Regions from separate parts of the Pseudomonas sp. HP_12 genome, predicted to be linked through region 2. Evidence: riboswitches for the same ligand, from Rfam matches in the RefSeq annotation. Region 2 holds a riboswitch; each other region holds the start of a gene.

Region 1 (9,966 bases), on a different contig from region 2:
GCGCAGCGTCGGGTCGGTGATGCGCAGGAACCGCCACGGCTGCATCAGGCCAACGCTCGGCGCGTGGTGGGCGGCTTCGAGCAGACGGGCCAGCAACTCGGGCGCGACTGTGCCCCCGCAGAAGTGACGCATGTCGCGACGCTCGGCGATGGCGCGGTAAACGGCGGCGCGTTCGGGGTCGGTGAAGGTGTGTTCAGTCATGGCTCGCCTGTCCCGCGCGTGAAACACAGCAATCACCCGCGATGCGCCCCTTGTAGGAGTGAGCTTGCTCGCGAAAGCGGTTTTTCAGACAAGGAGTGGGATCGGACGCGCCCACTTCACGAGCAAGCTCGCTCTCACAGAATGCGGCGGTTGAATTAGATGGGCTCATGGCAAAAACAGCGCCGCCATCGCCTGGGGATTCGAGGGAAAGTAAAAGTGCACGTATGACGCGGTCATGCGCCCTTCGCGGTACACCGCTTCGGCGCCGCGCCCGCCATTGGGGCTGAGGCCGCGGGCGATGGGGGTCAGCTCGGTGCTGGTCAGGGAGTGGTGATAGGTGTGGCCACGCAGGATGCCTTCCGGCAGTTCGACCGATTGCAGGGCCAGGGCGGCCAGACGCTTTTGCATCACGGCTTCCCCCTTGAGCAAGCCCACCCCTTCGGCGCGCTGGCCGTCGACATCGGTCAGGGCATCGAGTAAATACAACATCCCGCCGCATTCGGCGAGCAAGGGTTTGCCGGCGGCGTGGTGCGCGCGAATCGCGGCCAGCATGCTGTGGTTTTCCGCCAGCGCCGTGTGATGCAGTTCCGGGTAACCGCCCGGCAGATACAGGCTGTCGGCGTCGGGTAATTCGCGGTCGCGGATCGGCGAAAAGAACGACAGTTCGGCGCCCATCTCCCGCAACAGGTCGAGGCTGGCGCCGTAGAAAAACGCGAACGCCTCGTCGTGGGCGATGGCGATTTTCACGCCGGCCAGTAGCGGTTCGGCCGGCACGAATTCCGGCGCGGTAAAGGTCACGGACGGCGGCAACGTGGCGTCGCAGGTGCTGGCCAGCGCGGTGGCCGCAGCGTCAAGGCGCATGTCCAGGTCATTCAATTCGCTGGCCTGCACCAGGCCGAGGTGCCGGCTGGGCAGCTCAATGCCGGTTTCACGGGACAACGCGCCGTACCAGCGCAGGCCTTCGGTCAGGCTGCCTTCGAGCAACTGCGCGTGGCGCACTGTGCCGACGCGATTGGCCAGCACGCCGGCAAACGGCAGATCCGGCTGATAGCGCGCCAGCCCAAGCGCCAGGGCGCCAAAGGTCTGGGCCATGGCCGTGCCGTCGATCACCCCCAGGACCGGAACGCCGAAACGCCGGGCCAGGTCTGCGCTGGAGGGCGTACCGTCGAACAAGCCCATGACGCCTTCGATGAGGATCAGGTCGGCGTCGGCGGCGGCTTCCCACAACAGGCGCCGACTTTCGTCCTCGCCGATCATCCACATGTCCAGTTGGTACACCGGATGGCCGCTGGCGCGTTCGAGAATCATCGGGTCGAGAAAGTCCGGTCCGCATTTGAACACGCGCACCTTGCGCCCCTGATTGCGATGCAGACGGGCGAGTGCGGCGGTGACGGTGGTTTTGCCCTGGCCGGACGCGGGCGCAGCGATCAATACTGCCGGGCAGTGCCGGAGCTGGCGCTCACTCACAGTTCGATGCCTTTCTGCGCCTTGATGCCGGCTTGAAAGGCATGCTTGACCACGCCGATGTCGGAAACGGTGTCGGAGAGGTCGATCAGTTCCTGCTTCGCCCCGCGACCGGTGACGATCACGTGCTGCATCGGCGGGCGCGCCTGCAAATCGCTCAGCACCTGCTCCAGGTCCAGATAGCCGTGCTTGAGGGCAATGTTCAGCTCATCGAGCACGACCATGCCGATAGAGGCGTCCTTGAGCATTTCCCGGGTCACGGCCCAGGCGGCTTCGGCGGCGGCGATGTCGCGCTGGCGGTCCTGGGTTTCCCAGGTGAAGCCCTCGCCCATCACGTGGTAACGCACTTGTTCGGGAAAGCGGCGGAAGAACAGCTCTTCGCCTGTGCTGTGGCGGCCCTTGATGAACTGCACGACGCCGCACTGCATGCCGTGGCCCATGGCGCGGGCGAGCATGCCGAAGGCCGAGCTGCTTTTGCCTTTACCGTTGCCGGTCAATACCAGCAGCAGTCCGCATTCATTTGGCGCGCTGGAAATGCGCTCGTCCATCACCGCCTTTTTGCGCAGCATGCGCGCCAGGTGGCGTTCGTCACGTTCGGGGGATTCGCTCATCTCAGCTCTCCGCTTGAGGGCAGGTGTGGCAAACGGAGGGCACGAGCAAGGACTGTCAGCAGGCACCGGACATGGCCCGGCCTGCAGCAGAGCATCGCCCTCCGTGATGCTGTTCGATGGATCAGGCCGGTCTCCGGACTCATGAGTTGCCACAACCGTGGCAGGCCAGGCGCCTTCCCATGTTCAGCGAACACAGTGGCATTGTGCGTGGCCCAGACTCATTTACCGTTGCGGAGGCAGCGCCGGAATTGATCGCACGAGCAATCGCACCGGCTTCCCTGTTTCACCCTGTGGACCAACAAGGTCCCGGGCACCTGAAACATGGCGCGAAGGTTAGAGGGTTGACTGGGGAGCGTCAATCGAACCGTGGACAGAGCGCCCACGGGTTTACGGGATTTCACCCTGGAATGCACAGGTGTTCCTGCAGCAACAGCCCATGAACACGTTGCCTCAAAAACGACTATTGCCTGGCCAAGTTCGACGGCTGGATAACGCGCTTGGCATTCAGCCAGGCCTTTTGCCAATAAGGCTTGTCCAGGCTGTCGAGTTTGACGGTGCCGCCGGTGGCCGGTGCGTGAACGAATCGCCCTTCCCCGACGTAGATGCCGGCATGGCTGACGTGGGAGCCGCCACCCGTGGCAAAGAACACCAGATCACCGGTCTGCAACTGGCTGCGGTCGATGTCCGGGCCACGCAGGGTGATCATTTCCCGCGTGGATCGCGGCAGGGTGATACCGGCGGCGTCGTGGTAGACATAGCCGATCAGGCCGCTGCAATCGAAACCCGAATCAGGCGTGTTGCCGCCCCAGCGATAAGGCGTGCCAACGAGGCCGATCGCGCGCAACAAAACGTCGTCGGCGAGCGGTGAAGAAAACTGGGGAGGAGCGGAAACTACAGGCCGGTAGACGACCTTGCGTGGAGCAGGCGGTGGAGTGCTGGAACATGCGGCCAGCAGCACAGCCAGAGAGGCGACGATCAGGCGAACCGTTAACGACATAAACACGACAACCTGTGCGGGATGCAGCTTACTTTGCCGAGGGCCGGGGTCGCGCGCAAGAGGGGTTGGCCCTTTGCGCGCCCGGAATTAACGGGTTTGGCGCTTGAGTGTAGTCGAGCTCATCGCGGTGGTGGTTGCAGGTACCGTTGAGGGTGCCATCGCCAGCGCGCGTTTGGCTTCGATGAACGTCTTGGCCCAGTAGGCATCGTCGAGGCTGTCGACGCGGACACCACCGCTGCGGCGGCTGCTGGAGTGAATGAATTGATCATCGCCCAGGTAGATGCCCGCATGGCTGACACGACCACGGCCGGCAGTGCTGAAGAACAGCAGGTCGCCTGGCTTGAGGTCATTGCGTTTAACGAGAGGGGCATCGATGTTGATCATTTCGCGGGAGGAACGCGGCAGGCTCATGCCCGCCTCTTCGCGGAAGAGATAACCGATGAAACCGCTGCAGTCGAAACCGGAGGTGGTCGATGTGCCGCCGAAGCGATAGCGAGTGCCTATCAGGGATTTGCCGCGCTCGAGAATGCTGTCAGCCAGAACCGGCAGGCGGTACGGCTTGTTGTCGGCAAATTGAGCGAGCTCGTCTTCGGTGGCGACTTCGTCATCCAGTACGGAGGACGCGTAATCGGCACGCTTGCTGGCGGATTGAGCGGTGGCAGAGTCCCGGAACTGGGGGCTTTGCGACTGTTGTTGCGACGTCGGCATCTGGGCCGCACAGCCGAACAACAGCGTTACGAGTGCGAGAGGCACGAGGGGTGCGAAGCGGTTTAGCATGTGCACGACCGTGGCTGAAGTGTAAAGAAGCCGAGACTATGCCTTCAATCGTACCCATTTGCAAATTCAATCGAAACAAATGTGACTTACGATGTCGTCCATCACTTCTAAGGCTCTACACCTCAGAAACGCATCCATGTGCGCGGAATGATCGGTCGGCGAAGGGTTTATCTCGGCAGTAAAGCCTCCCGTCACCCGAGCGCGCAGCATAGGCTCATGAATGTACGGGAAGCTGGCGGTGGTTCCGGTGCTGAGCACAGCGTCAAAGCCTTTTGCCATCTCTTCCTGAAGCACGTTCAGTGCCAACTCTGGCAACATCTCCTCAAACAACACCACCGATGGCCTCAAAACGCCAGTACAGCGGGCGCACAGCGGTGGCAGTGGCCGGTTGAGGTGCTCGCTCAACTGCAGATCCTCGGCGCCACAAGATTGACAGTAGAGCGGCGCCAACTGGCCATGAATTTCGATCAGCCGTTCTGGCGGACTGCCCGCAGCGCGATGATAGCCGTCGACGTTTTGCGTCAACACCCAGCATTCCGGCTTGCGCCGCTGCAATTCGGCGATGGCATAGTGCGCCGCATTGGGACGTCCGCCCAGGCAAGCGCTGCCCAATTGTGCAATGTATTTCCAGCACAGCGCCGGATCACGACGCAGTATCGGGCCGGACAACGCCATTTCGATCGGCAGGCCGTCGTCGGTCTCGCCGTTGTACAGACCACCGACACCGCGATAGGTCGGCAAACCCGAATCCGCCGAAAGGCCAGCACCGGTGATGATCAGGATGCGTGTGGCATGACGCAGGGCCGCCGCAGTTTGCAGGACCAAAGCCTGATCGACCACGGACGCGCTTACCAACCGAGGGTTTCTTTCAGGAACGGAATGGTCAGCTTGCGCTGGGCCTGCAGTGAGGCTTGATCGAGCTGTTCAAGCAGGTCGAACAGCGCACTCATGCTGCGCTTGCCGCGGGTGAGGATGAAATGCCCCACTTCGTCGGTAAGGTGCAGCCCCCGGCGGGACGCGCGCAATTGCAGGGCGCGGAGTTTTTCTTCGTCGGACAACAGGCGCATCTGGAACACCAGCGCCATGGTCAGCCGTGATTTCAGGTCCGCCAGCTTGACCGGCAGCTCTCGGGGCGAGCATGAAGCGGCGATGAGCAAGCGTCGGCCACTGTCGCGCAGCCGGTTGAACAGGTGGAACAAGGCCTCTTCCCATTCAGGCTTGCCCACCACCGCCTGCAAGTCATCGAGGCACACCAGTTCGTACTGCTCCAGATGATCGAACAGGCCGATGCCTTGATCGAGAAGTTCGGCCATCGGCAGGTAAACCGCTGGCTCGCCCATCTGTTCGAATCGCAGGCAGGCGGCCTGTAACAGATGCGTACGCCCTACCCCGTTCTTGCCCCACAGATAGATGAGGCTTTCCGTCCAGCCGGCCTCGGCTTCGCACAGCCGCTCGACATAGCCGAGTGCAGCGGCATTGGCGCCTGGATAGTAATTGATGAAGGTGGCGTCATCACGCAGACGCACACTCAGGGGCAGCTGAACTGGTTTCATGCTGGCTGAACGGTTCGTGACGAACCGCCAAGGGGCCTCTGTGAAAAGTGCGCAAAGTCTATACCCGCAGGGCTGGCCGCACAATGCGGCAGACCGCCAGCAAAATCAAAGGCTTGCGTATGTCACTGGTATCACTGGGGAATACGGGCAAAACCCGCCGAGAAAGGAGGCGCGCGGTGAGCACCGCGCGCCGGTACGCATCCTGATTCGCGGGAATCAGAGATCCGGGTCGTCCAGACCGCCGTAGATGTCCGAATCCTTGTACAGGTCATGAACATGGCGCACCAGGACCATGATCACCGCCGCCACCGGCAGGGCCAGCAGGATGCCGGTGAAGCCGAACAGCTCGCCGCCCGCCAGGATCGCGAAGATCACCGCAACCGGGTGCAGACCGATGCGGTCACCCACCAGCAACGGGGTCAGCACCATGCCTTCCAGTGCCTGACCGACCATGAACACCGCGACGATGCCCAGCATCGGATACAGGTCGCCGCCGAACTGGAAGAAACCCGCCAGAATCGCCGAGCCGATGCCGATCACAAAACCCATGTACGGCACGATGGCCGCCAGGCCGGCAATGACACCGATCAACAGCCCCAGCTCCAGCCCGACCAGCATCAGGCCGGCGGCGTAAATCACGCCCAGCGCGACCATCACCAGCAACTGGCCGCGAATGAACGCACCCAATACCTCATGGCACTCGTCCGCCAGCGCGACGATCTTCTTCTCGCGGTGACGGGGCAGCAGGCTGCGCACCTTCGCCATCATCACGTCCCAGTCACGCAACAGATAGAAGCAGACCACCGGGATCAGCACCAGGTTGGTCAGCCAGCCGATCAGCGCCAGGGTCGAGGTCGTGGCCTGGGACAAGACGATGCCAACGATGTCGCCGGTCTGGCCCATGTGCTCCGAGATCGCCGCCTTGACCTTGTCGAACTTCCAGAAGCCGTCTGCCAGCCCCAACTTGGCCTGCGCCCACGGCATGGCGGTGTGTTGCAGCCAGTCGAGAATCTGCGGTGCCAATTCGTACAGACGATAAAGCTGCTTGGCCAGCATCGGCACCAGCACCAGCAGCAGGCCCATGAAAATCAGGGTGAACAACAGAAACACGGTCACCACACTCATGGTGCGGGACAGCTTCAGTTTTTCCAGCCGGTCTGCCAGCGGATCGCCCATGTACGCCAGCAGCAGCGCCACGAGGAACGGCGTCAGAATCGAATGCAGCAGCCAGACGAACAAACAGACCAGGATAACCCCGCCCAGCCAGAACCAACGACGCGTATCAGTCATTACTGCCTCTTTCCCCAGGATGATGTGCTTCGAGCAACGTCGTTATGAACCTGTTCACCAACGGAAGTGCAATGCGCTGTCCGAAACAGCAGGCGGCTGCGGTGCTACCGGCGTGCCGTCCGCAGCAACGGGCGCGGCGTTGACCGGCGCGCTGGCGATTTCACCGGCCGGCACTTCCTGCAGTTTCGCCAGCGCCAGTTGAGAACGCAATTGATCGGGGCTGCCACTGACGTCGAACGCGATGCGATCACCGTCGGCTGATTTCAGGCGGCCGCCGAACGGTTCGAGCAGGCGCAACAGCTGCGCGTAACGCTCAAGATTCATGCCCTGCACATCCAGCACCATGCCCGTCGAGGCACCCGGCTTGACCACGAAGCGCGGCGCCAGACGCTGGCTTACTGCCAACAGTACCGCGTCCGCCAGTTCCGCCGAGCTCGCGCCGCTGGCACTGCCCTGCTCCATCTTGTCCCCCAGCCACAGGTGCCATTTGCCCTGCCACTGGCCGCCGTTTTCCTGCGCGTGAACCGCCAGAATCGCGTCCGAGCCGTAACGCTCGGAAGCCTCCTTGAGCGGGCCGACGTTGTTGCCGTCGAGGGTCTTGGCGTTGCCGATGCCCTGCTCGCCAAGGTCTGCCAGCGGCAGACGTAACGGCAGACCGCGATGCTGAGCGGCGCGGCGAAGAGGCTCGGCAGAGGCTTGGCCGTCGCCGACCAGGTTGGCGCCGTCAGTGGCGTCGTTCAGCCACCAGGCCATGATCACCGGACGGTTGGTGCCCCACAACGACAGTCCCGCCTGACGCATCACGCGTTCGGTGCTCCCCGGGTCGAAATCGACCTGCAGGGTTTCGGGCGGGCCGGCGTCGTAGCCGTACTGGCTGATGATTTGCTGAGGGTCCTTGCGCACCTCGGCAAGGCCGCCGTTCTGCACGGCCTTTGGGTCTCCGGTCAGGCGGATGACCAGGGTTTCCAGCGCGGCCTGGGTGGCGCGGTTTTTTTCGTCCGGGGTCTGGCCGCTGACGGGCTCGCGCACCTGATAGAGATTGTTCACCGTCTCGGCGAACGCCGGCAGACTCATCAATGAGAGGCAACCCACGAACAGGCAGTTTTTTAGGCGCATGAAGGAAGGTGGACGCATGAAGGATTCCCGCTGGGTAAAAAGGCAACGCTATAAATAGCTGCATGAACACAAGTGACCCGACTCTGACCGCAGACGCGCCCGAATCGCTCACTCAGGCGCCAACGTTACACCGGATCCCGCCAGCGACGAACGGGTGCGGCGGGATAAACCGGGTTATTTTTTCTTCACGACAGTCCTGCCCGTCGGCCCAAGGATGGCCGCTTGCGCCCAACCCTGATAAAATCGCGCGCCTTCGCAGACCGGCGATGACAAGGCCCCGCGTCGTTGCCACTCGGTCGTTACCCCGAATCCCCCCCCTAAAGGCCTGGATCATGAGCAAGCAACCCTCCCTGAGCTACAAAGACGCCGGTGTTGACATCGACGCCGGTGAAGCGCTGGTCGAACGCATCAAGAGCGTCGCCAAGCGCACCAAGCGCCCGGAAGTGATGGGCGGCCTCGGGGGCTTCGGCGCTCTGTGCGAAATCCCGGCTGGCTACAAGCAGCCTGTTCTGGTCAGCGGCACCGACGGTGTCGGCACCAAGCTGCGTCTGGCACTGAACCTGAACAAACACGACACCATCGGCATCGACCTGGTCGCCATGTGCGTCAACGATCTGGTGGTCTGCGGCGCTGAGCCGCTGTTCTTCCTCGACTACTACGCCACCGGCAAACTGAACGTCGACACCGCGGCTCAAGTGGTGACTGGCATCGGCGCGGGCTGCGAGCTGGCGGGCTGCTCCCTGGTCGGCGGCGAAACCGCTGAAATGCCCGGCATGTACGAAGGCGAAGACTACGACCTGGCCGGCTTCTGCGTCGGCGTCGTGGAAAAAGCAGAGATCATCGACGGCTCCAAGGTTGCCGCCGGTGACGCGCTGATCGCCCTGCCGTCTTCCGGCCCGCACTCCAACGGCTACTCGCTGATCCGCAAGATCATCGAAGTGGCAGGTGCCGATATCGAAAACATCCAGCTCGACGGCAAGCCGCTGACCGAACTGCTGATGGCACCGACCCGCATTTACGTCAAGCAGCTGCTCAAGCTGATCAAAGACACCGGCGCGGTAAAAGCCATGGCCCACATCACCGGCGGCGGCCTGCTGGACAACATTCCGCGCGTGCTGCCCGAAGGCGCACAGGCCATCGTCGACGTGGCGAGCTGGACCCGTCCGGCAGTCTTCGACTGGCTGCAGGAAAAAGGCAACGTGGATGAGCACGAGATGCACCGCGTGCTGAACTGCGGCGTCGGCATGGTCATCTGCGTCGCCCAGGAACACGTTGAAGTCTCGCTGAACGCCCTGCGTGAAGCCGGCGAGCAGCCTTGGGTGATCGGCCAGATCGGCACGGCTGCCGAAGGCGCTGCGCAAGTCGAGCTGAAGAACGTCAAGGCTCATTAATGCCTGACGTGCCCCAATCCTGTGATGTGGTGGTGCTGCTGTCCGGCACTGGCGGTAACCTGCAGGCGATGATTGACAGCTTTCAGGACAGCGCGAGCCCTGCCCGCATCCGCGCGGTGATCTCCAACCGCGCCGATGCGTTTGGGCTCGAGCGGGCCGCCCGCGCAGGGATCGACACCCTGGTGCTCGATCACACCGGCTACGAAGGTCGCGAGGCCTTCGATGGGGCGCTGATCGAGGCCATTGATTCGTTTCAGCCGTCGCTGGTGGTGCTCGCCGGCTTCATGCGCATTCTCACGCCCGGGTTCGTCCGGCACTATCACGGGCGCCTGCTGAATATCCACCCTTCCCTGCTTCCGCTGTATAAAGGCCTGCACACCCATCAACGGGTGCTCGACGCCGGCGATGCCGAGCATGGCTGCAGCGTGCACTTTGTCACGGAGGAACTCGATGGGGGGCCTCTGGTCGTACAGGCAGTTGTTTCTGTAGAGTTGCACGACACGCCCGCCACGCTGGCACAGAGGGTTCACGCCCAGGAACACCTGATTTATCCCCTGGCCATTCGC
Region 2 (9,966 bases):
GTTCAGACTCATGACTCTTCGATGTCCAGCAACAGATTCTCCAGCGCCTCGCGGTACTCGCCGGGCTCCTGCCACAGGCCGCGCTGCTGCGCTTCGAGCATGCGCTCGGTCATGTCCCGCAGCGCATCCGGGTTGTGCTGCTGGATGAAATCGCGGGTCGAGGCGTCCAACAGATACGCATCGGCGAGCAGCGCGTATTGGTGATCGTCGATCAGCTCGGTGGTGGCGTCGAAGGCGAACAGGAAATCCACGGTCGCCGCCATCTCGAACGCACCCTTGTAGCCGTGGCGCTTGACCCCTTCGATCCACTTCGGATTGGCCGCCCGGGAGCGCACCACCCGGTTAAGCTCTTCCTTCAGCGTACGGATCTTCGGCAGATCAGGCTGGCTGTGGTCGCCGTGATAACTGGCGACTTTCTCGCCGGACAGGCTTTCCACTGCCGCCAGCATGCCGCCCTGGAACTGGTAGTAATCGTTCGAATCGAGCAAGTCGTGTTCGCGGTTGTCCTGGTTCTGCAGCACCGCCTGAACCTGACTCAGCCGCTTGGCAAAACCGTCACGGGCCGGGGTGCCTTCATCGCTGCCGCCGTAGGCGTAGCCGCCCCAGTTCAGGTAGACCTCGGCAAGGTCTTCGCGGCTCTGCCACAACCGTCCGTCGATGGCGTTCTGTACTCCCGCGCCATACGCCCCCGGCTTGGCGCCGAAAATGCGCCAGCCAGCCTGCTTCGCCGCTTGCTCGGCATCCAGACCGTCGCGCTGCAATTGCTCGCGCTCCTGACTCACGCGGGCGGCCAGCGGGTTCATGTCGTCGGGCTCGTCCAGCGCGGCGACGGCCTGCACTGCGGCGTCGAACAGGCGGATCAGGTTGGCGAAGGCGTCGCGGAAGAACCCGGAGACCCGCAGGGTGACATCGACCCGCGGCCGGTCGAGCAGGCTCAGGGGCAGGATTTCAAAGTCATCGACGCGCTGACTGCCCGTCGCCCACACCGGCCGCACACCCATCAGCGCCATGGCCTGGGCGATGTCATCACCGCCGGTGCGCATGGTCGCCGTGCCCCAGACCGAAAGCCCCAGTTGACGTAGATAATCACCATGGTCCTGTAAGTGCCTCTCCAGCAACAGATTTGCAGACTGGAAACCAATGCGCCACGCGGTCATGGTCGGCAGATTGCGCACGTCCACGGAGAAGAAGTTGCGGCCGGTCGGTAGCACGTCCAGCCGTCCACGGCTGGGGGCGCCGCTCGGCCCGGCCGGGACGAATCGCCCACTTAGCGCGCTGAGCAGGTTCGACATTTCTGCTGGACCGCAGGCGTCGAGGCGAGGGATAACCACTTCATGCAGGGACTGAGCAACGTCGGACAAGCTGTTGTTTTCTAACCGATTACTGAGAGGAAAGCCGCTGGCAATCTGCTCAATCATCTGCGCGGCCAGCAGCTCCAGCCGCTCGCGGGTATCGCCGGTCGTGCGCCATGGTTCAGCGCTGACTTCATGTAATGCCTGAGGTTTGTCGCCGGTCCATGGCGCGCCGAGATCACAGTCCAGCGGGTCGAAATCCAGCGCCAGCGCCTGACTCAACGCCCGCAGCAGACTGGCCTGACCGCCGCGACCATCACCCCGAGGCACGCGCACCATCGCCAACAGCGTGTCGATGCGCAGCCGGCCGGTGGGCGACTCGCCGAACACGTGCAGGCCGTCGCGGATCTGCGATTCCTTCAGGTCACACAAGTAGGTGTCCAGACGCGGCAGCCACACGGCGGCGTCGGCCTCGCTGTTGGCGTCCCCGTCCATCGCCAGTTCGCGGTCGATATGGGTCTCGCGCACCAGCCTGAGAATGTCTTTTTGCAGCTCCCGGGCACGGCGCGGGTCGAGCAGCTGCGCTTCGTAATATTCGTCCGCCAGCAGTTCAAGGTCGCGCAACGGACCGTAGGTTTCGGCGCGGGTCAGCGGCGGCATCAGGTGGTCGATGATCACCGCCTGGGTGCGGCGCTTGGCCTGGGCGCCCTCGCCCGGATCGTTGACGATGAACGGGTAGATATTCGGCATCGGGCCGAGGATCGCGTCCGGCCAGCAGTGTTCGGACAGGCCGACGCCTTTGCCCGGTAGCCACTCCAGATTGCCGTGCTTGCCGACGTGGATGACAGCGTGGGCGCCATAGCGTTTGCGCAGCCAGAAGTAAAACGCCAGATAGCCGTGGGGCGGTACCAGATCGGGGTCGTGATACACCGCGCTGTGATCGACGTTGTAGCCCCGCGCCGGTTGAATGCCGACGAAGGTCATGCCGAAACGCAGGCCGGCGATCATCATCCGCCCGTCCCGGCACATGGGGTCGGTGTCAGGGACGCCCCATCGCGCGATGACTGCATCGCGATTGGCTTGCGGCAGCGCTTGAAACGCCGCCCTGTACTCGTCCATGGCCATGCTCTGGTGGCACGGCCGTTGATCGAGGCTGTCCGGGTCATTGGTGACGCCGCCGAGCAAGGCGTGAATCAGCGCAGTACCGGTCTCGGGCAAGTCCTCAACCGGGTAACCCTCCGCCTGCATGGCCTTAAGGATGTTCAGCGCGGCCGCCGGGGTGTCGAGGCCGACGCCGTTGCCGATGCGCCCGTCGCGGGTTGGATAGTTGGCCAGAATCAGCGCTACGCGCTTGTCGGTGTTGGCGGTGCGGGCAAGCAGCACCCAGCGCCGGGCCAGTTCGGCGACGAAATCCATGCGTTCCGGCTGGGCGCGGTAGCAAACCACGTCGGACTGACTGCGCTCGCTGTGCCAGGCCAGGTCCTTGAAGCTGATTGGCCGGCTGATGATGCGCCCGTCCAGTTCCGGCAGCGCGATGTGCATCGCCAGGTCGCGGGGGCCCAGCCCTTGGGCGCTTGCCTGCCAGGCGGGTTCGTTGTCCTGGGCGCAAATGGCCTGAATGACCGGGATGTCTCGGCGAAACGGCCGAACATCCGGCGCTTCCGGGCTGGATTGGGCGAAGCCGGTGGTGTTGAGAATGACCTCGCAATCCACCTCGTCGAGCCAGTCCTGTATCGCGCTCATGCAGCCGGCTTCCTTCAGGCTGGCGACGGCAATCGGCAACGGGTTCAGGCCCTGGGCCGACAAGCGCTCGCAGAACACATCGAGGAAACCGGTGTTGGCTGCCTGCAGGTGGGAGCGATAGAACAGCACGGCCGCGACCGGCTGATCGGCGCGCCAGTCGGCCTGCCAGCGGGCCAGGTCGGCGTTGGCGTGGTGCGGGTGATAAATCACGGTGCGCGGCAGGGTCTGCGGCTCGGCCCAGAGGTAGTCGCCGCCCAGCCAGCGGGTGGCGATGAAATTGAACAGCGCCAGCGCGTTGTGCTTGCCGCCCTGACGCAGGTAATGCCAGAGACGCTCGCGGTCTTCGACAGATTCCGTGCTCAGGCCGCTCAGCTCGGGGTCTGGCCGATCACAGCCCGGGACTAGAATCAGCTTCACGCCTTTCGCGGCCAGCTCCACCAGCCGCTCGACGCCGTAACGCCAGTAGCCGATGCCGCCGTGCAGGGAAATCAGGATGACTTTGGCGTGGCGCAGCACCTCGTCCACGTACAGATCCACCGACGCATGGTTTTGCACCTGCATCGGGTTGGCCAGGCGCAGGCTCGGGTAGCTATCCGGCAATTGCCGCGCGGTTTCAGCCAGCAGCGCCAGATTCGAGTCGGCGCTGCACAGGATCACCAGCTCGGCGGGCGTCTGGCCCAGGTCAGCGATGCTGTCGTCGGGGACGAAGCCGCCGGGCTGTGTACGCAGCAGGTGCATGGTTAGCCTTTTATGCCTGAGACTGCGTCGCGCAATTGCGCTTCAAGGACGCCGGCGTCCAGTTCCTGGCCGATCAGCACCAGGTGGGTTTCCCGGGCTTCGTCTGGCTTCCAGGCGCGGTCGAAATGCTTGTCGAAACGCGTGCCGACACCTTGCACCAGCAGGCGCATGGGTTTGCCGGGAATGGCGGCGAAGCCTTTGACACGCAGGATGCCGTGCTGGACGACGGCCTGGGTCAGCGCGTCGAGCAACAGCGATTCGTCGGCCTGGGGCAGCGTAATGGAAATCGAGTCGAAGGCGTCATGGTCGTGGTCATCATGATCGTCGCCTTCGTGGTGATCGTGGTGGGTCTTGCGCCCGTCGATGTGCAGCTCGGACTCGGCGCCCAGGCCCAGCAACACGCTGATCGGCAGCTGGCCCCGGTTCGCTTCGACGATCTTCACCGCCGGCGGCAGTTCTTCGGCGACTTCGGCACGCACGGCGGCGATAGCATCAGCGTCGAGCATGTCGGCCTTGTTCAGCACGACGAGATCGGCGCTGGCCAGTTGGTCGGCGAACAGCTCGTGCAGCGGCGATTCGTGGTCCAGGTTCGGATCAAGCTTGCGCTGGGCGTCGACTTGGTCCGGGAACGCGGCGAAGGTGCCCGCGAGCACGGCCGGGCTGTCGACCACGGTGATCACGGCGTCGACGGTGCAGGCGTTGCGGATTTCTGGCCACTGGAAGGCTTGGACCAGGGGTTTCGGCAGGGCCAGACCCGAGGTTTCGATGAGGATGTGATCGAGGTCGCCACGACGGGCGACCAGTTCCTGCATCACCGGGAAAAACTCTTCCTGAACGGTGCAGCACAGGCAGCCGTTGGCCAGTTCGTACACGCGACCGACGGCTTCTTCTTCGGTGCAGCCGATGGTGCATTGCTTGAGGATGTCGCCGTCGATGCCCAGTTCGCCGAATTCGTTGACGATGACGGCGATGCGTCGGCCTTCGGCGTTGTCGAGCATGTGCCGCAGCAAAGTGGTTTTGCCCGAGCCGAGAAAGCCGGTGACGATGGTGACAGGGAGTTTGGCCAGTGTTTTCATCGGTTGCCCTCAGGCGTGCGGCGGGGCAACGAGGACGAAAACAGCGCAGGCCGGTGGAAGCAGGCGCGCGGTTCGATTCGCCACCGGATCACCCCGCCCGGTTGTAGTGAAATTCCTCGGCCGCTTGCAGGCGGTCCGAATCGAGGCAGGTCTCCTGGCTCACGGCGGCCGGTCGCTGACAGGCATCATCAGGCGACTGACATTCATTGCGCCTTCCCGCTTGCGCAGTGGCTGTGCAATGAAGCTGTCCGTTTACAGTTGCGGGGGCAGCTGCGGCTTGATACCGCATTCCCTTCTTAGCGCCGGTGGCCCTGTGACGTATCCGAAACCGGGCGGCCGGCGAACCTCAAGTGCGCAAGGCTACGCAGTGACTGGAGGCCGGTCAATCGCGCTTTGCAATGATCGCCGCGCCAATTGACGCACCGATCGCTGCATTGATTGACGCATCGGCTGAAGGGCCGATTGACGAGCCAAACAGCCCGTGGTCTGCTACACACCTTGTTACGGGTGCCCTTCACAGGGTGAAACGGGAAACCGGTGCGTGCAGACCTTCGGGTGTGTATCAGTCCGGTGCTGCCCCCGCAACGGTAAGCGAGTGAAGAGTCAGATCCACTGTGTCGGCATCGATATGGGAAGGCGATTCTTGAAGGCACGACGGCTGTAACGGCTGATGCATGTGCCCCTCGCGAGCCCGGAGACCGGCCCGATAACGCTACATAACACAACCCGCGGTGGGCGGGCGCTGTTGATCACTGCCGGCCTTCGCCTGCGGTGTCTTCGCGTCCGTCCGCTGAATCCACTTCAGAGGGAAGCGCCATGTCCATCAGCACACCCCGCCAGACGTCCGGCACCGGCACCAGCACAAACACCACAACAGCCGTGACCGCCACCCAAAGCCAGCGCATTGTCGCCGCCGTCAGCGCGATGTTTCTAGGCGCGTTTCTGGTGTACTTCGCCGGCTTCTCCCACATCGATGCGGTGCACAACGCGGCACACGACACCCGTCACAGCTCTGCCTTCCCGTGCCATTGAGACCCGCCGCCATGTTCAAGCGAATTGCGCAAACGGCCGGGTTCACCGGACTGCTCGCCGCCCTGTTGTTGACACTGCTGCAGAGCTTCTCGGTGGCGCCACTGATCCTGCAGGCGGAGACCTACGAAAAGGCCCCGGCTGCTGAGATGCACGAGCACGCCGAGGGTGCGATGGCCGGCCACGTCCATGACGCCGAAGCCTGGGAGCCGGAAGACGGCTGGCAGCGCGTGCTGTCCACCACCGGCGGCAATCTGGTGGTCGCGGTCGGCTTCGCCCTGATGCTGGCGGCGCTGTACACCCTGCGTACGCCGACCAGAGCCCGCGAAGGCGTGCTGTGGGGGTTGGCCGGTTATGCGGTGTTCGTGCTGGCGCCCACTCTTGGTTTGCCGCCCGAGCTGCCCGGCACTGTCGCGGCGGATCTGACCCAACGGCAGATCTGGTGGGTCGGCACCGCCGCCTCCACGGCTGCAGGCCTGGCATTGATAGTGTTTGCCCGGCACTGGGTGTGGAAGGCCTTGGGCGCGGTGATCCTGGTGGTGCCGCATATCGTCGGCGCGCCGCAACCGGCGGTGCACTCGGCACTGGCGCCGGAAGCCCTTGAAGCGCAATTCAAGATCGCGTCGCTGCTGACCAATGCGGTTTTCTGGATTGCCTTGGGCTTGATCAGCGCCTGGTTGTCTCGGCGCAATGAAGCGACCGAGACGCACGTCGGTTTGAAGCCTGCTCTGTGAATGAAGTGCACGATCGGCCGCTGTGGGTGGTCGGTCTGGGCTGCCAGCGCGGCTGTTCGGCGCTGGAGCTTCGGCAGTTGATGGAGGATGGGTTGCGGGAGGGACGTCTTCAGCTGACAGACGTTGCCGCCCTCGCCTCCATTGACGGCAAGTCGGCTGAGGTAGGGCTGCAGGCACTGGGTCATGAGCTGGGGCTGACGATCGGGTTTTTCAGCGCGGGTGATCTGGCGGCTTACGAGGCACAGCTGACTTACCGTTCGGACATCGCCTTCGAACGCACTGGCTGCTACGGCGTGGCAGAAAGCGCGGCGCTGGCGATGGTGACACGGTTGACCGGCGCGCCCGCGACCTTGGTCATCCCCCGCCGAAAAAGCCCCCACGCGACCTTTGCTCTGGCAACCGCAATCTTGTAGGACCGGCTAACCCTTGTAGGACCGGCTTTAGCCGGGAAGACGTCAGGCGCCACGCTGCAAATTTGAGGGTGTACACGCAGACCTTTTCCCGGCTAAAGCCGGTCCCACTGGACCGCATGCAGCCATCCAAGCAGTGCTCAAATGAACCCCAATCAGGACACCCCATGACTGTTTTTTTCATCGGCGCCGGCCCCGGCGATCCGGACCTGATCACTGTCAAAGGCCAGCGGCTGATCCGCTCCTGCCCGGTGATCATTTACGCCGGTTCCCTGGTGCCTGAAGCAGTGCTGGAAGGTCATCAGGCAGTTCAGGTCACCAACAGCGCTCCATTGCACCTTCAGCAGATCATCGAGCTGATGAAATCCGCTCATGCACAGGGCCAGGACGTGGCGCGCGTGCATTCCGGCGATCCGAGCCTGTATGGCGCGATCGGCGAACAAATCCGCTGCCTGCGCGAATTGCAGATCCCCTTCGAAATCATCCCCGGCGTCACCGCCACCGCCGCCTGCGCCGCGTTGCTCGGGACAGAGCTGACGCTGCCGGACATCTCCCAGAGCGTGATCCTGACCCGCTACGCCGACAAAACCGACATGCCCGAAGGCGAAAGCCTGGGCGATCTGGCACGGCACCGGGCAACCATGGCGATCCATCTGGGGGTCAATAACCTCGGCAAGATCGTCGCCGAGCTAACGCCGCACTATGGCGCCGACTGCCCCATCGCCGTAGTGCATCGCGCCAGCTGGCCCGATCAGGACTGGGTCACCGGCACACTGGCAGACATCGAGGAGAAGGTGCGGATCAAGGGATTTCGTCGCACCGCGCTGATCCTGGTGGGTCGGGTACTGGGCAACGACGTGTTCAGCGAGTCATCGCTGTATCGCGCGGGCCATGCCCATGTGTTCAGGCCCTAGCGTGCGCCTCTAGACCTTGGCGAGCGCCCACAAAAAAGCCCCGAACTCGTCGGGGCTTGCCTGCAACACCATACTTCCTGGTATCACACGTTGACTCAGTAATACGCGTTTTCTTTCTGAGTGTGGTCGGTCACGTCACGCACACCGGTCAGCTCGGGGATGCGCTCCAGCAACGTGCGCTCGATGCCTTCCTTGAGCGTCACATCGGCCTGACCGCAACCCTGGCAACCACCGCCAAACTGGAGAATGGCGACATTTGCCTCATCTTCTTCCACCACCTCGATCAAGGTCACCTGGCCGCCGTGACTGGCGAGGCCCGGGTTGATCTCGGTCTGCAGGTAGTAATTGATACGCTCGTTGATCGGGCTGTCGGCGTTGACCATCGGCACTTTGGCGTTTGGCGCCTTGATGGTCAGTTGACCACCCATGCGGTCAGTCGCGTAATCGACAACGGCGTCGTCCAGAAACGCTTCGCTGAATGCATCGATCCAGGCGGTGAAGCTTTTCAGGCCGATGGCCGTGTCTTCAGGTTTCTCTTCGCCCGGCTTGCAGTAGGCAATGCAGGTTTCAGCGTATTGGGTGCCAGGCTGGGTAATAAACACGCGGATGCCGATGCCGGGGGTGTTCTGCTTTTCCAGCAGATCGGCCAGGTAATCGTGGGCGGCATCAGTAATCGTAATAGCGGTCATGAAAATTCCTCGCAGACGTGGGGCGCAGTTTACGCCAATCAACTGCGCCTGACAAAGCCCTAGTATTTTAGTCAGGTAAGCGGTTCGCCTCGACTAAAACCCCGTCACGACAGAGCTGCTTCCTTGCTCGCCCTTCTCTGATCCAGCCAGCCCTTCATGCGTCGGTACAGGCCCTTCTCGATCCACTCATAACTGAGCCAAGCCCCCAGGGCGATGACCGGCACACAGACGGCAAACACCACGTACGGGTTAATGCCGTAACGTTCGCTCACCAGCCAGCCCGCATACAGCACCAGCACGTGGAGCAAATACACCGAATACGAGCAATCGCCCATGACTTTGAGAAGGCGGTAGTTGCGCAGATAGGGTTCGAGGGAGATGCAGGCCACCACGATCACCGCGCTCGGCAGGCCCCAATTGATGATCCGAGGCGCCGGTTGCAGGTGGTCGATGGTGAACAGCGCGGCGCCGATCGCGATCAATGGCAACCACAACCGTTCGCTGATCCAGCCCCGGCGATACATCACGCCAACAAAAATGCCGAGCAGGAATTCGTAAACGATGTCATTGGCGTAGAACCGGCTGACCAGCCCCGACCGCCCCAGCACGTCGGTAATGGCGAACAGCGCTGCTGCGAGAATCAACGGGCGCAGACGCTGCTGAAACAGAAAGACCATCGAAAACAGCACGTAGAACAGCATCTCGTAGTTCAGCGTCCAGCCCACGTTGAGAGTGGGATAGAGGCCGTAGCCGCCGGGGTTTTCCGAAGGGATGAACAGCAGCGACAGCACGAAGCTCTGCCAATCGACGACCTGATGCGGCAACAGCGGCTGGGCGACCACGACCAAGAGCCCCATCACCAGGGTATACAGCCAGTACGCCGGGACGATACGAATAACCCGGTTGAGCATGAAACGGCCGGCGGGGATGTCCTTGTCCACGGTGGACAGGTAGATGACCAGACCGCTGATGACGAAAAAAATGTCGACGCCGACCGCGCCTTTTTCAGTGAAAAAGCGGCCGACTGGCCCACTCGGATGAAAGTCGAAAAAAATCTGCATGAAGTGGTGACACACAACAGCCCACGCGGCGAGTGCCCGCAGGGCCTGAACCGAAATCAACATCTGCAACCTCTTGCTTCGTCTGGATTGACCCCAGGCGCTATACCGGCAAAGGCACGGCGTCGGAGAGCGACTCACAGGGTCCGACTTCGAAAATTGCAAAAAGGTTCGGCGCCACTGACGGGCTGCATAATGGCTGCACGCCATGTTCCATAAGGGTTTCCCCGTTTGGACCAGCGTCAGCCGGGCCGACGCCGAATGTGAAGATTCCTTAAATAAC
Region 3 (9,966 bases), on a different contig from region 2:
CGCAATGTCCCGCCGGCTCAGCGACGACAAGCGCCTCCCGCCCAAGTGAACGTCGCCCCGAGACGGCTTTTGAATCCCCGCCAGCAGCTTCAGCAGCGTCGACTTCCCCGAGCCATTCGGCCCGACGATCCCCAGGTTTTCCCCCGGCCGAATCGCCAGGCTCACCCCACTGAGCAGTTGCGCGCCCTTGACCGAATAACTCAGGTCACTCCCTTCCAGCATGGTGCCGGGCACCTCCTCACGGGCGTTCATCGAGGACGATTCCCGCGGACCAGAATCATGGCAAAAACCGGCGCGCCCACCAGCGCCGTGATGACCCCGATCGGCAACACCTGACCCTTGATCAAGGTGCGCGACAGCACATCGGCGGCAATCATGAACAGCGCGCCAATCAGGGCGCTCAAGGGCAACAAGCGGGCATGACGTACCCCGGCCATCAGGCGCACCGCGTGGGGAATCACCAGACCGACGAAGCCGATGGACCCGACGATCGACACCATCACCGCCGTCATCAGCGCGGCGGTGAGAATCAGCACGGCCTGCACCCGGCGCACCGGAATGCCCAGGGACGCCGCTGAATCGCTGCCGAACGTGAACGCATCCAGCGCGCGCCGATGCCACAGGCACACCAGCAAGCCGAGCACCACGACCGGCACCGACAGCGCCACCGACGACCAGCGCACGCCGCTGAGATTGCCCAGCAACCAGAACATAATCCCGCGGGCCTGCTCGGCATTGGCCGACTTGGTGATCAGGAAGGAGGTCAGGGCGTTGAACAGCTGGGACCCGGCAATGCCCGCCAGGATGATCTGGCCGGCAGCGGTCTGGCCCCGAGAGGAGCGGGCGAGCAGGGCGACCAGCGCGAAGGCGGCGATTGCGCCGGCAAACGCGCCGGTGGACAGGGAAATCGTCCCGGCACCGATGCCGATGATCGCCACCAGCACTGCGCCGGTCGAAGCCCCGGCGGAAATGCCCAGCAAGTAGGGATCGGCCAGCGGGTTGCGCAGTAGCGATTGCAAGACCAAGCCCGACACCGCCAGCCCTGCGCCGCAAGTGGCGGCCACGATGGCCCGGGTCAGGCGGTAATTCCAGACGATGCCCTCGTCGATGGGGTCGAGGGGATAGCCCGCGGCCCACAGCTTGTTCGCCAGCACCTGAACGATCACCGGCAGGCCGATCGACGTCTCGCCGATCGCCACGCCCGCCAGCACCGCCAGCGCCAGCAACGCGGTCGCCCAAGCGCCGTGGCCGAACATTCGGACGATGCTTGAGCGAGGAATACGGAGCGGCATCATTGCGGATGAGTGGCCTGAGCCAGTTGTTCGATGCCGTCAAACAGCCGCACGCTGGACTCCATGGCGCTGGCGTCCATGACTACGATGCGATTGTTTTTCACCGCATCCATATTCCGTGTGACCGGGTCCGAGCGGAGGAAGGCCAGCTTCTTCTCGTGATCGTCGGCCGGGAAGCGGCGGCGGTCCATCCGCGCGATGACCAGCACCGTCGGGTTGGCCTTGGCGATGGTTTCCCAGCCCACGGTCGGCCATTCCTCGTCGGAGTCGATGACGTTACGCATGCCGAGGGTGTCGAGCATGAAGTTGGGAATGCCCTTGCGTCCGGCGACGTAGGGGTCGACGTTGATGTCCGGGCTGGAAAACCAGAACACCGCCGAGACGGGCGGGTTGGCATGGGCGTTCGCCTGTGCAACGGCCCGGGCCAGCCGCGCCTGGTAATCCGCGATCAGCCGTTCGCCACGGTCCTGCACGTCGAAAATCTGCGCCAGCTGCCGCAGGCTTTTGTACAGCGTGTCGATGCGGAAGGCTTCGAGGCGCGTGCCGTCGGCGCCGACCCGGTTGTTCTTGCCCTCGCAATCGGACGGCAGGATGTAGGTCGGGATGCCCAGGTCGCGAAACTGCTCGCGGGTGCCAACGGCGCCCTGTGGCCCGACCATCCACTCGAACTGCACCGGAACGAAATCCGGGCGTTTGCCGATCACCGATTCAAAACTCGGCGCGTTATCCGCGAGCCGAGCGATGCCGTTGTTGAGGGTTTGGTACTGGGCCAGGACGGGGTTGAACCACAGCGACGTGCCGACGACGTTCGGGCCCAGTCCGAGGGCATAGAGCATCTCGGTGGCCGCCTGGCCGATGGTCACGGTTTTCTGCGGGGCGTGGGTGAAGGTCAGCGCTTGGCCGCAGTTGTCCACGGTCAAGGGGTAAACCGTCGACGCCGCGAGGGCGGCAGTGGGCAAGGTCAGGGTGACGAGCAGGGCGGCGAGGCGGCGCAGCGGCATGAAAGCGATCTCCAGATAGCCTGAATGCTTGGCGAAGCAGGCACTGGAAAGTCCATCCCGACAGGCGCTCCTACGATGAGGGCGAGCACAGCGCGCGCGAACGACGCACGAACGGGAGTCCTTCCCCGGACACCCCGCCGGTGAATGAATATGCTGGCCGGCAGGTCTCCTGACTGGCGCTTCATCGCCGTGCTTCGGCCTTCCCGGGGTCACCCAGTGGCAAACAGGAAGCAGGGCTCAGCGCCTACAGTTGCGGGGACAGTTCCCTTTCAGCGCGCAGCACGCGCCTGGGGATTCCCTATTAATTCCGAGCGGAAACCGGCGGCGGGGATACTAAACGATTCGGCGGGTGGAGGCTAATGCGGAGGCCGTGCGCCGGAGCGCGGCTAAACACCTTGCAGTAGCGGCAGCAGCACTAAACCTGCGGGAGATGCAAAAGCTGAAGGAGATGCAGCGCCTGAAGCAGATGCAAAACCTGTGGGAGTGAGCTTGCTCACGAAGATGCCCGAACTTTCGCTAAATCTTCGGCGGCTGGAATTCAGTCTTCGCGAGCAAGCTCACTCCTACAGGGGTTTTGCGTTGGCCGCACGGGCGTCGTTGGTCCAGCGGCTTGAACGGCCAACCAACGATCTTCAGACCAGCGGCTTAAACGGCCAACCCACGATCTTCTTCGGCCGTGGCGTCGCATAGGTCCGCACTTTCGAGGTCTTCAACCCCAGACGCACCAGTGATTCCGCCAGTGCCACCGCAGCGGTCACGCCATCCACCACGGGCACGCCGGCGCGGTCACGGATGAGTTGATCCAGGCCGGCCATGCCGCCGCAGCCCAGGCAAATCACCTCGGCCTTGTCCCGACTCACCGCTTCCATGGCCTGCTCGACGATGGCCTCGACCGCACGCTCCGGCGATTCCTCCAGCTCCAGTACGCTCATGCCGCTGGCCCGCACCGAGGCGCAGCGTTCGTACACGCCGGCCAGCTTTAGACGGTCTTCAATCAGCGGCACGGTGCGGTCCAGCGTGGTGACCACCGCGTATTTATGCCCCAGCAGCATCGCCAGGCTGGCCGCCGCTTCGGTGATGTCCACCACCGGCACCTCGAGCAACTCCTGCAAACCCTCGCGGCCGTGTTCGCCGTAACCCGCTTGAATCACGGCGTCATAGGGCCCTTCGTAGGACATCACCCGGTCCATCACCGCGATGGCCGCGAGGTAACTTTCGAAATTGCCTTCCACCGACTCGGCGCCGAAGCGCGGGGTCAGGCCGATGATCTCGGTGCCAGGCGAGGCCACGCTGCGGGCCTGCTCGGCAATGGTCTCGGTCATGGATTCGGTGGTGTTGACGTTGACGATCAGAATTCGCATGGACAGATCTCGCGCAGAAAACAAGGCCGGGCGTCTGGCCCGGCGTCGTTGCCCACGATATCAGTCTTTCATCGGCACGGGCGCCTGCAGGGCGATGAAGCCCTGATCGCGCATGGCCTGCCAGAAACCATCCGGCACCTGTGCGTTAAGCGCGGTGACGTCCTCGATGATCCGCGACGGGCGGCTGGCACCCGGAATCACCGCCGCCACCAGGGGGTTGGCAAGGACAAATTGCAGCGCTGCGGACTTGATGTCCACTTGGTACTGACGGGCGATCTCCTGGATGTGCGCCACCTTGTCCAGCATCGCTGGCGACGCCTCCTGATACTCGAAATGCTTGCCGCCCACCAACACGCCGGAGCTGTAAGGCCCGCCGACGACGAACTCGGCGTTGTGCTGACGGGCCTTGTCGAACAGCCGTTGCAGCGGTTGGTCGTGATCGAGCAGCGAATAGCGGCCGGCGAGCAGGAAACCATCGGGCTGGGCTTCTTCCAGATCCAGCGTCAGTTCGCACGGCTCGACGCGGTTGACGCCCAGGCCCCAGGCCTTGATCACGCCTTCTTCGCGCAGGCGGGTGAGGGCACGGAAAGCGCCGGTGCGGGCGATGTTGAAATGCTCGGTCCAGGCATCGCCGTGGGCGTCCTGCGCGACGTCGTGGACAAACACGATATCCAGACGATCAGTGTTCAACCGCTCCAGGCTCGCTTCAATGGAACGCAGCGTGGCGTCGGCGGAATAGTCGGTGACGATCTTGTTTTTCAGGCCCTCGGCGAACGGGCCGCTGCGGGTCTCGGTGTCGATCTCGTCGGAAATCAGCCGGCCGACTTTGGTGCTCAGGGTGTACTGGTCGCGGGGGACGCCGGCGAGGGCCCTGCCCAGGCGCTGCTCGGACAAGCCGGCGCCGTAGATGGGCGCGGTGTCGAAATAGCGAATGCCCTGGTCCCAGGCGGATTGAACGGTGGCCGCTGCTTCCTCTTCGTCGATGGTGCGGAACATGTTGCCCAGCGGCGCGGAGCCGAAGCCGAGGCGGCCGATGATCTTGTCGTGCAGACTCATTGGGGGGGTGTCCTGTGCGGTGGGGCGTGTTGGATGGCGCGCGGTTCATGGCCCGGATCGAGCACGATGAAACCGGCGAAGCTTCTTTACTGACTGTTGATTGCCGCAGGGGTTCTTCGGAATGGGCGAGCGTGTGCTTTCACATGCTCGGCGAGCGGCTATCCTCATCCCATGCGACTTTAGCCACGCGTGCGAATTTCAACATTTCAGATAGATCCGTCGACGGCACAGATTTGAGGATTGCCCATAGCCTGTATTTGCGGAGTGGCGTCCGACGCCTTCCCGGCTGAAGCCGGTCCTACGAAGGCGCCGGGATTCTTGGTAGGACCGGCTTTAGCCGGGAAGAGGCCCGTGAGTACGCCATCCATGACCAGCGAGGCCGCCGATGAGCGAGCACATCATTCATTTCCACTGCGGTGTCGATCAGGCCAGCACCGAGCATTTTCGCGATCGCTGCCTCGAAGCCCTCGGCAAGGGCGCGACCGGATTGCTGCTGAATCTGTCGACCGCCGGCGGCAGCACCGCACTGGGATTCACGCTGTACAACTTCCTGAAATCCCTGAAAGTGCCGATCCGTGCGTTGAACAGCGGCAACATCGAATCCATGGGCATCGTCATCTACCTGGCGGCTCAGGAGCGGATCGTCTGCCCCCACTCGCGGTTTCTGATCCACCCCATGAGCTGGTACTTCAACCAGAGCTCGGTGGACCACTCACGCATGCGCGAATACCTGCGCAGCCTGGACAACGACCTGCAGCGCTACGTAAATATCTATCAGAGCGAGACCGTGAGCGCCGTGCACCCGCTGGACATCGGGCGCTGCCTGTCAGCGGAGGAGAAGGTGATCCGCGCCGAAGATTCGCTGGCGTGCGGCATTGCCCATCGTGTCGAGCAATTGCAGTTTGCCGAAGACGCCGTGCACTGGACCGTCAGCGCCAGCTAAGCTCGATCCATTGAACCCGGTCGTTGTCGAGCCCTCTGACTCTATTATTGGCCACATTGAAATGAGAGGTGACTGCCATGCAATCCCATACACCTGACGCTGCACCCGTTCCGCCGCGCCCCGCTCCCCAGCCGGGTGACGAAGAGACAGGATTTGACGCCGACATGGATCCGGGCAACGAAGACCCGGGTTCACAGTTTGATCGGGACGCGACGGTGCCGCTGATCGATCCGGATAAATGAGGGAGGAGGGTGCCGCTGACACGTGTGCTTGCTATGAGGCGTACATTGCTTTTTTGACTGATGCTCAAACAAAAGAGCGAGAGCCTTGGCCCTCGCTCGCTTCACTCACCCGCACGTCGTTACGACTTGCCGCCTGAGCCGCCTTTCTTGCCGGTGCCGCTCGCGCCTGCACCCGATTCTTTCTTCATATCGCTTCCGGCATTGCCGCTGCCTGAAGCCTGTCCGCCTTTCTTGCCGGCTTCGGACGCTTTCTCTTTATCGTTCGCAAAATTGCCAGGGTTCGACTTTCCGGTGTTAGCCATGATCGCAGACCTCTTGTTATTGAGAAGGCGAGACAAGTACCTCGCCTTAGCTGTGAGGGGGCGTTCACGCAATGGTTTAACCCGTCGCTTGACTGGCAGACCAACGGCGGTGACGAGTAATGCCCGCTGTTACATGTGCACTTCGACGGTCAGCGGCAGGTGATCGGACAGATGGGTCCACGGCCGCGTGCCGAGGATTTTCGGCTGGTGGCTGGTGGCGTTGCGCAGGTAGATGCGGTCCAGACGCAGCATCGGGAAGCGAGCCGGGTAGGTCTTCGCCAGCCGCCCCTGACTGCGCTCGAAGGCCTCATGCAGGTAGCCGCAGCGCTGCAGGCGCTTGTTGCCCTGCAGCTGCCAGTCGTTGAAGTCGCCGGCGATCACCACCGGTGCATCCTCGGGCAGGGAGTCGAGCAGGTCGCAGAGCAGGTTCAGCTGCAACTGGCGATGGCTTTCCAGCAGGCTGAGGTGCACGCAAATCGCGTGTACCTCGGCATGCCCTGGCACTTGCAGCACGCAATGCAGCAAGCCGCGGCGTTCCGGCCCGGTGATCGAGATGTCCAGATTGCGGTAATGCAGGATCGGGTATTTGGACAGCAGCGCGTTGCCGTGATGGCCGTCCGGGTAGACCGCGTTGCGGCCGTAGGCGAAGTCCGTCCACATACTGTCGGCGAGGAATTCGTAGTGCGGCGTGTCGGGCCAGTCTTCGTACTTGGCGGCGTGGCGGTCATGGCCGCCGAGGACTTCCTGGAGAAACACCAGGTCGGCACCGGTGCTGCGCACGGCTTCACGCAACTCCGGCAGTATGAAACGCCGGTTCAGGGCGGTGAAGCCCTTGTGGGTGTTCACGGTCAGCACGCGCAGTTTGTGGACTTCGCGCAACGTGGCCGGGTCCGGAGGGGTAGCGTTCGAGCCAGCGGGATCGGGGGTCACGCCCTCACTCCTGTTCGGGGGATGTGCTATTCGGACCGGGACGCGAGGCGGCAGTTCAGCTTTTAGGTGGGACGGGCTGTGGCCGGGGGATTTCAACAGCGAGTGAGCGCTGTTGCAGAGTCGCCGGCCTCTTCCCTCTGTAGGACCGGCTTCAGCCGGGAAGCTTTGAGACGCTGCGCTCGCTACACCCGCGTGTCGACCGGCGCCCTGCGCGACAGCACCACTGCCAGCGTCAACGCCGCCACCGACAACAACGCCGCGAAGAAGAAAATCCAGCCGTAGCCCATGCCCAGCGCCACCGCGCCCATCAGCGGTCCGGCAATGGCCAGGGCCAGGTCGAAGAACACCGCATAGGCGCTGAGCCCCGCGCCGCGACTGCTGTTGGGCACCTGCTTGATGGCTTCCACGCCCAGTGCCGGGTACACCAGCGACAAACCAAAACCGGTCAGCCCCGCGCCGATCAGGGCGAAAGTGGTATCGGGTGCCAGCCACAGCAGCAACAGCCCCAGGGTTTCCACCGAGATGCAGACGATCGCCGAGCGAAAGCCGCCGAAGCGGTTGATCGCATTGATGAACAGCAACCGCGCCAAGATGAAGCAGACGCCGAACACGGTCAGGCACCAGGCCGCGCCTTCCCAGCCACGGGCCAGGTAAAACAGGGTGATGAACGTGGTCAGTGTGCCGTAGCCGATAGAGGACAGGGTCAGGCTCAGGCCGAACGGCGCCACCCGGCCGAACACCGAGAAGAACGGCAGGCGCTCGCCGCGCACCACAGGGATCGCCGGCTTGTTGCGGATCAACAACAGTGCCCCGGCGGCCAGCACGAACAGCACCACGCCCAGGCTGGCAAAGCCCAGCGCGCCGACCATCACCACCCCCAGCGGCGCGCCGATCGCAATGGCGCCGTAGGACGCGATGCCGTTCCACGAGATAGAGCGGGCGGTGTGCTCCGAACCGACCTGGCCGATGCACCAGCTGATGGTGCCGACGCCGATCAAGCCCTGGGACGCACCGAGGAACAAGCGAGCGATGATCAGGATGGTCAGACTGACTCCGGCGAAACGCTCCAGAAGGATTGCTGCCAACGTCAGCACGCCGCTCAACGCGATGCCCGACAGCCCGTAAACGATGGCGCGCTTGGTGCCGATGGTGTCGCAGATGCGTCCGGCCACTGGACGACTCAACAGCGTCGCCAGGTACTGGGCGCCGATCACCAGCCCCGCGACCACCGCGCTGAAGCCCAGCTGGTTGTGCACGTAGCCAGGCATCACCGCGATGGGCAAACCAATGCACAGGAAGGCGATGAAGGTGTAGACGACGATGGAGACGATTTGCAGCGTGATCGCCATCGAACTGGCGTCATGGGTGGGGGAATGGGCAGGCGCATCGGGCGGCAGGGCGGCAGGCATGGGGACTCTTCGCTGGAGCGGTGGGAGTGCCGCATCATCGCCCGTGGTGTCAGGAAATGAAAGCTGGCTAACGGTTTTTCTCCGGAATCAGAGGACACCCGGACTCGCCCTTTCCCGGCCGGTCCTGCTGTCACAAAAAAGCCCCGTCACGATGGACGGGGCTTCTTGTTTTCAGCATGGCTCTGTCAGTGCATGACCCTGATCAGAACGCGACGCCCTGGCTGCGCAGGTAATCGTCGTAGGTGCCGCTGAAGTCGGTCACGCCACTTGGGCTCAGCTCGATGATGCGGGTGGCCAGGGACGAGACGAACTCGCGGTCGTGGCTGACGAAGATCAGCGTGCCCGGGTAGTTCTCCAGCGCCAGGTTCAGCGCCTCGATCGACTCCATGTCCAGGTGGTTGGTCGGTTCGTCCATGATCAGCACGTTCGGCTTCTGCAGGATCAGCTTGCCGAACAGCATGCGGCCTTGCTCACCACCTGAAATCACCTTGACCGACTTGAGGATCTCGTCGTTGGAGAACAGCATCCGGCCCAGGGTGCCACGAATGACTTGCTCACCTTGAGTCCATTGCCCCATCCAGTCGAACAGGGTGACATCGTCTTCGAAGTCGTGGGCGTGGTCCTGGGCGTAGTAACCCAGCTCCGCCGCATCGGTCCACTTGATCGTGCCGGCATCCGGGGTCAGCTCATTGACCAGGGTGCGCAGCAGAGTGGTTTTACCGATACCGTTCGGGCCGATGATCGCAACGCGCTCGCCGGCTTCAACCTGGAAGCTGAAGTTCTTGAACAGCGTCTTGCCGTCGAAGCCTTTGGCCATTTGGTCAATGATGACCGCCTGACGGTGCAGCTTCTTGTTCTGATCGAAGCGGATGAACGGGCTGACGCGGCTCGACGGCTTGACCTCGGCCAGCTGGATCTTGTCGATCGCCTTGGCGCGGGACGTGGCCTGCTTGGCTTTCGAGGCGTTGGCCGAGAAGCGGCTGACGAACGACTGCAACTCGGAGATCTGGGCTTTCTTCTTGGCGTTGTCCGACAGCAACTGCTCGCGGGACTGGGTCGCCACGGTCATGTACTCGTCGTAGTTGCCCGGGAACAGGCGCAGCTCGCCGTAATCCAGGTCAGCCATGTGGGTGCACACGCTGTTGAGGAAGTGACGGTCGTGAGAAATGATGATCATCAGGCTGGAACGCTGGGTCAGGATGTTTTCCAGCCAGCGAATGGTGTTGATGTCCAGGTGGTTGGTCGGTTCGTCGAGCAACAGCACTTCAGGATCGGAGAACAGCGCCTGGGCCAGCAACACGCGCAGCTTCCAGCCCGGCGACACTTCGCTCATCGGCCCGTTGTGCTGCTCGATGCCAATGCCCAGACCGAGCAACAGCTCACCGGCACGGGATTCGGCGGTGTAGCCGTCCATTTCAGCGAATTCGGTT

The links. Region 2 has a riboswitch for cobalamin ahead of cobW (cobalamin biosynthesis protein CobW). Riboswitches for the same ligand answer to the same signal wherever they lie in the genome.
Region 1: linked by a shared signal. The riboswitch ahead of cobO (cob(I)yrinic acid a,c-diamide adenosyltransferase) and the one ahead of cobW (cobalamin biosynthesis protein CobW) in region 2 are both predicted to bind cobalamin.
Region 3: linked by a shared signal. The riboswitch ahead of ACYASU_RS02190 (ABC transporter substrate-binding protein) and the one ahead of cobW (cobalamin biosynthesis protein CobW) in region 2 are both predicted to bind cobalamin.

The regions. Positions count from the first base shown of each region.
Region 1 covers NZ_JBTOQG010000012.1:337,099-347,064, forward strand. Annotated here, with positions in the region: gene bluB (5,6-dimethylbenzimidazole synthase) at 1-201, opposite strand, end outside; gene ACYASU_RS11550 (cobyrinate a,c-diamide synthase) at 367-1,668, opposite strand; gene cobO (cob(I)yrinic acid a,c-diamide adenosyltransferase) at 1,665-2,276, opposite strand; cobalamin riboswitch at 2,384-2,609, opposite strand; gene ACYASU_RS11560 (C40 family peptidase) at 2,737-3,273, opposite strand; gene ACYASU_RS11565 (C40 family peptidase) at 3,361-4,050, opposite strand; gene ACYASU_RS11570 (NAD-dependent deacylase) at 4,117-4,890, opposite strand; gene hda (DnaA regulatory inactivator Hda) at 4,899-5,603, opposite strand; gene ACYASU_RS11580 (AI-2E family transporter) at 5,820-6,893, opposite strand; gene ACYASU_RS11585 (DUF2066 domain-containing protein) at 6,948-8,009, opposite strand; gene purM (phosphoribosylformylglycinamidine cyclo-ligase) at 8,342-9,400, shown strand; gene purN (phosphoribosylglycinamide formyltransferase) at 9,409-9,966, shown strand, end outside.
Region 2 covers NZ_JBTOQG010000006.1:144,659-154,624, reverse strand. Annotated here, with positions in the region: gene cobN (cobaltochelatase subunit CobN) at 9-3,773, opposite strand; gene cobW (cobalamin biosynthesis protein CobW) at 3,776-4,849, opposite strand; cobalamin riboswitch at 4,990-5,199, opposite strand; cobalamin riboswitch at 5,338-5,570, shown strand; gene ACYASU_RS06800 (CbtB domain-containing protein) at 5,666-5,881, shown strand; gene ACYASU_RS06795 (CbtA family protein) at 5,893-6,612, shown strand; gene ACYASU_RS06790 (cobalamin biosynthesis protein) at 6,609-7,025, shown strand; gene cobM (precorrin-4 C(11)-methyltransferase) at 7,190-7,936, shown strand; gene nfuA (Fe-S biogenesis protein NfuA) at 8,032-8,625, opposite strand; gene ACYASU_RS06775 (acyltransferase family protein) at 8,730-9,749, opposite strand.
Region 3 covers NZ_JBTOQG010000001.1:490,618-500,583, reverse strand. Annotated here, with positions in the region: gene ACYASU_RS02200 (ABC transporter ATP-binding protein) at 1-252, opposite strand, end outside; gene ACYASU_RS02195 (FecCD family ABC transporter permease) at 249-1,256, opposite strand; gene ACYASU_RS02190 (ABC transporter substrate-binding protein) at 1,292-2,293, opposite strand; cobalamin riboswitch at 2,436-2,631, opposite strand; gene ACYASU_RS02185 (aspartate/glutamate racemase family protein) at 2,926-3,654, opposite strand; gene ACYASU_RS02180 (aldo/keto reductase) at 3,715-4,710, opposite strand; gene ACYASU_RS02175 (ATP-dependent Clp protease proteolytic subunit) at 5,096-5,653, shown strand; gene ACYASU_RS02170 (hypothetical protein) at 5,731-5,895, shown strand; gene ACYASU_RS02165 (con-10 family general stress protein) at 6,015-6,197, opposite strand; gene ACYASU_RS02160 (endonuclease/exonuclease/phosphatase family protein) at 6,327-7,076, opposite strand; gene ACYASU_RS02155 (MFS transporter) at 7,310-8,536, opposite strand; gene ACYASU_RS02150 (ABC-F family ATPase) at 8,739-9,966, opposite strand, start outside.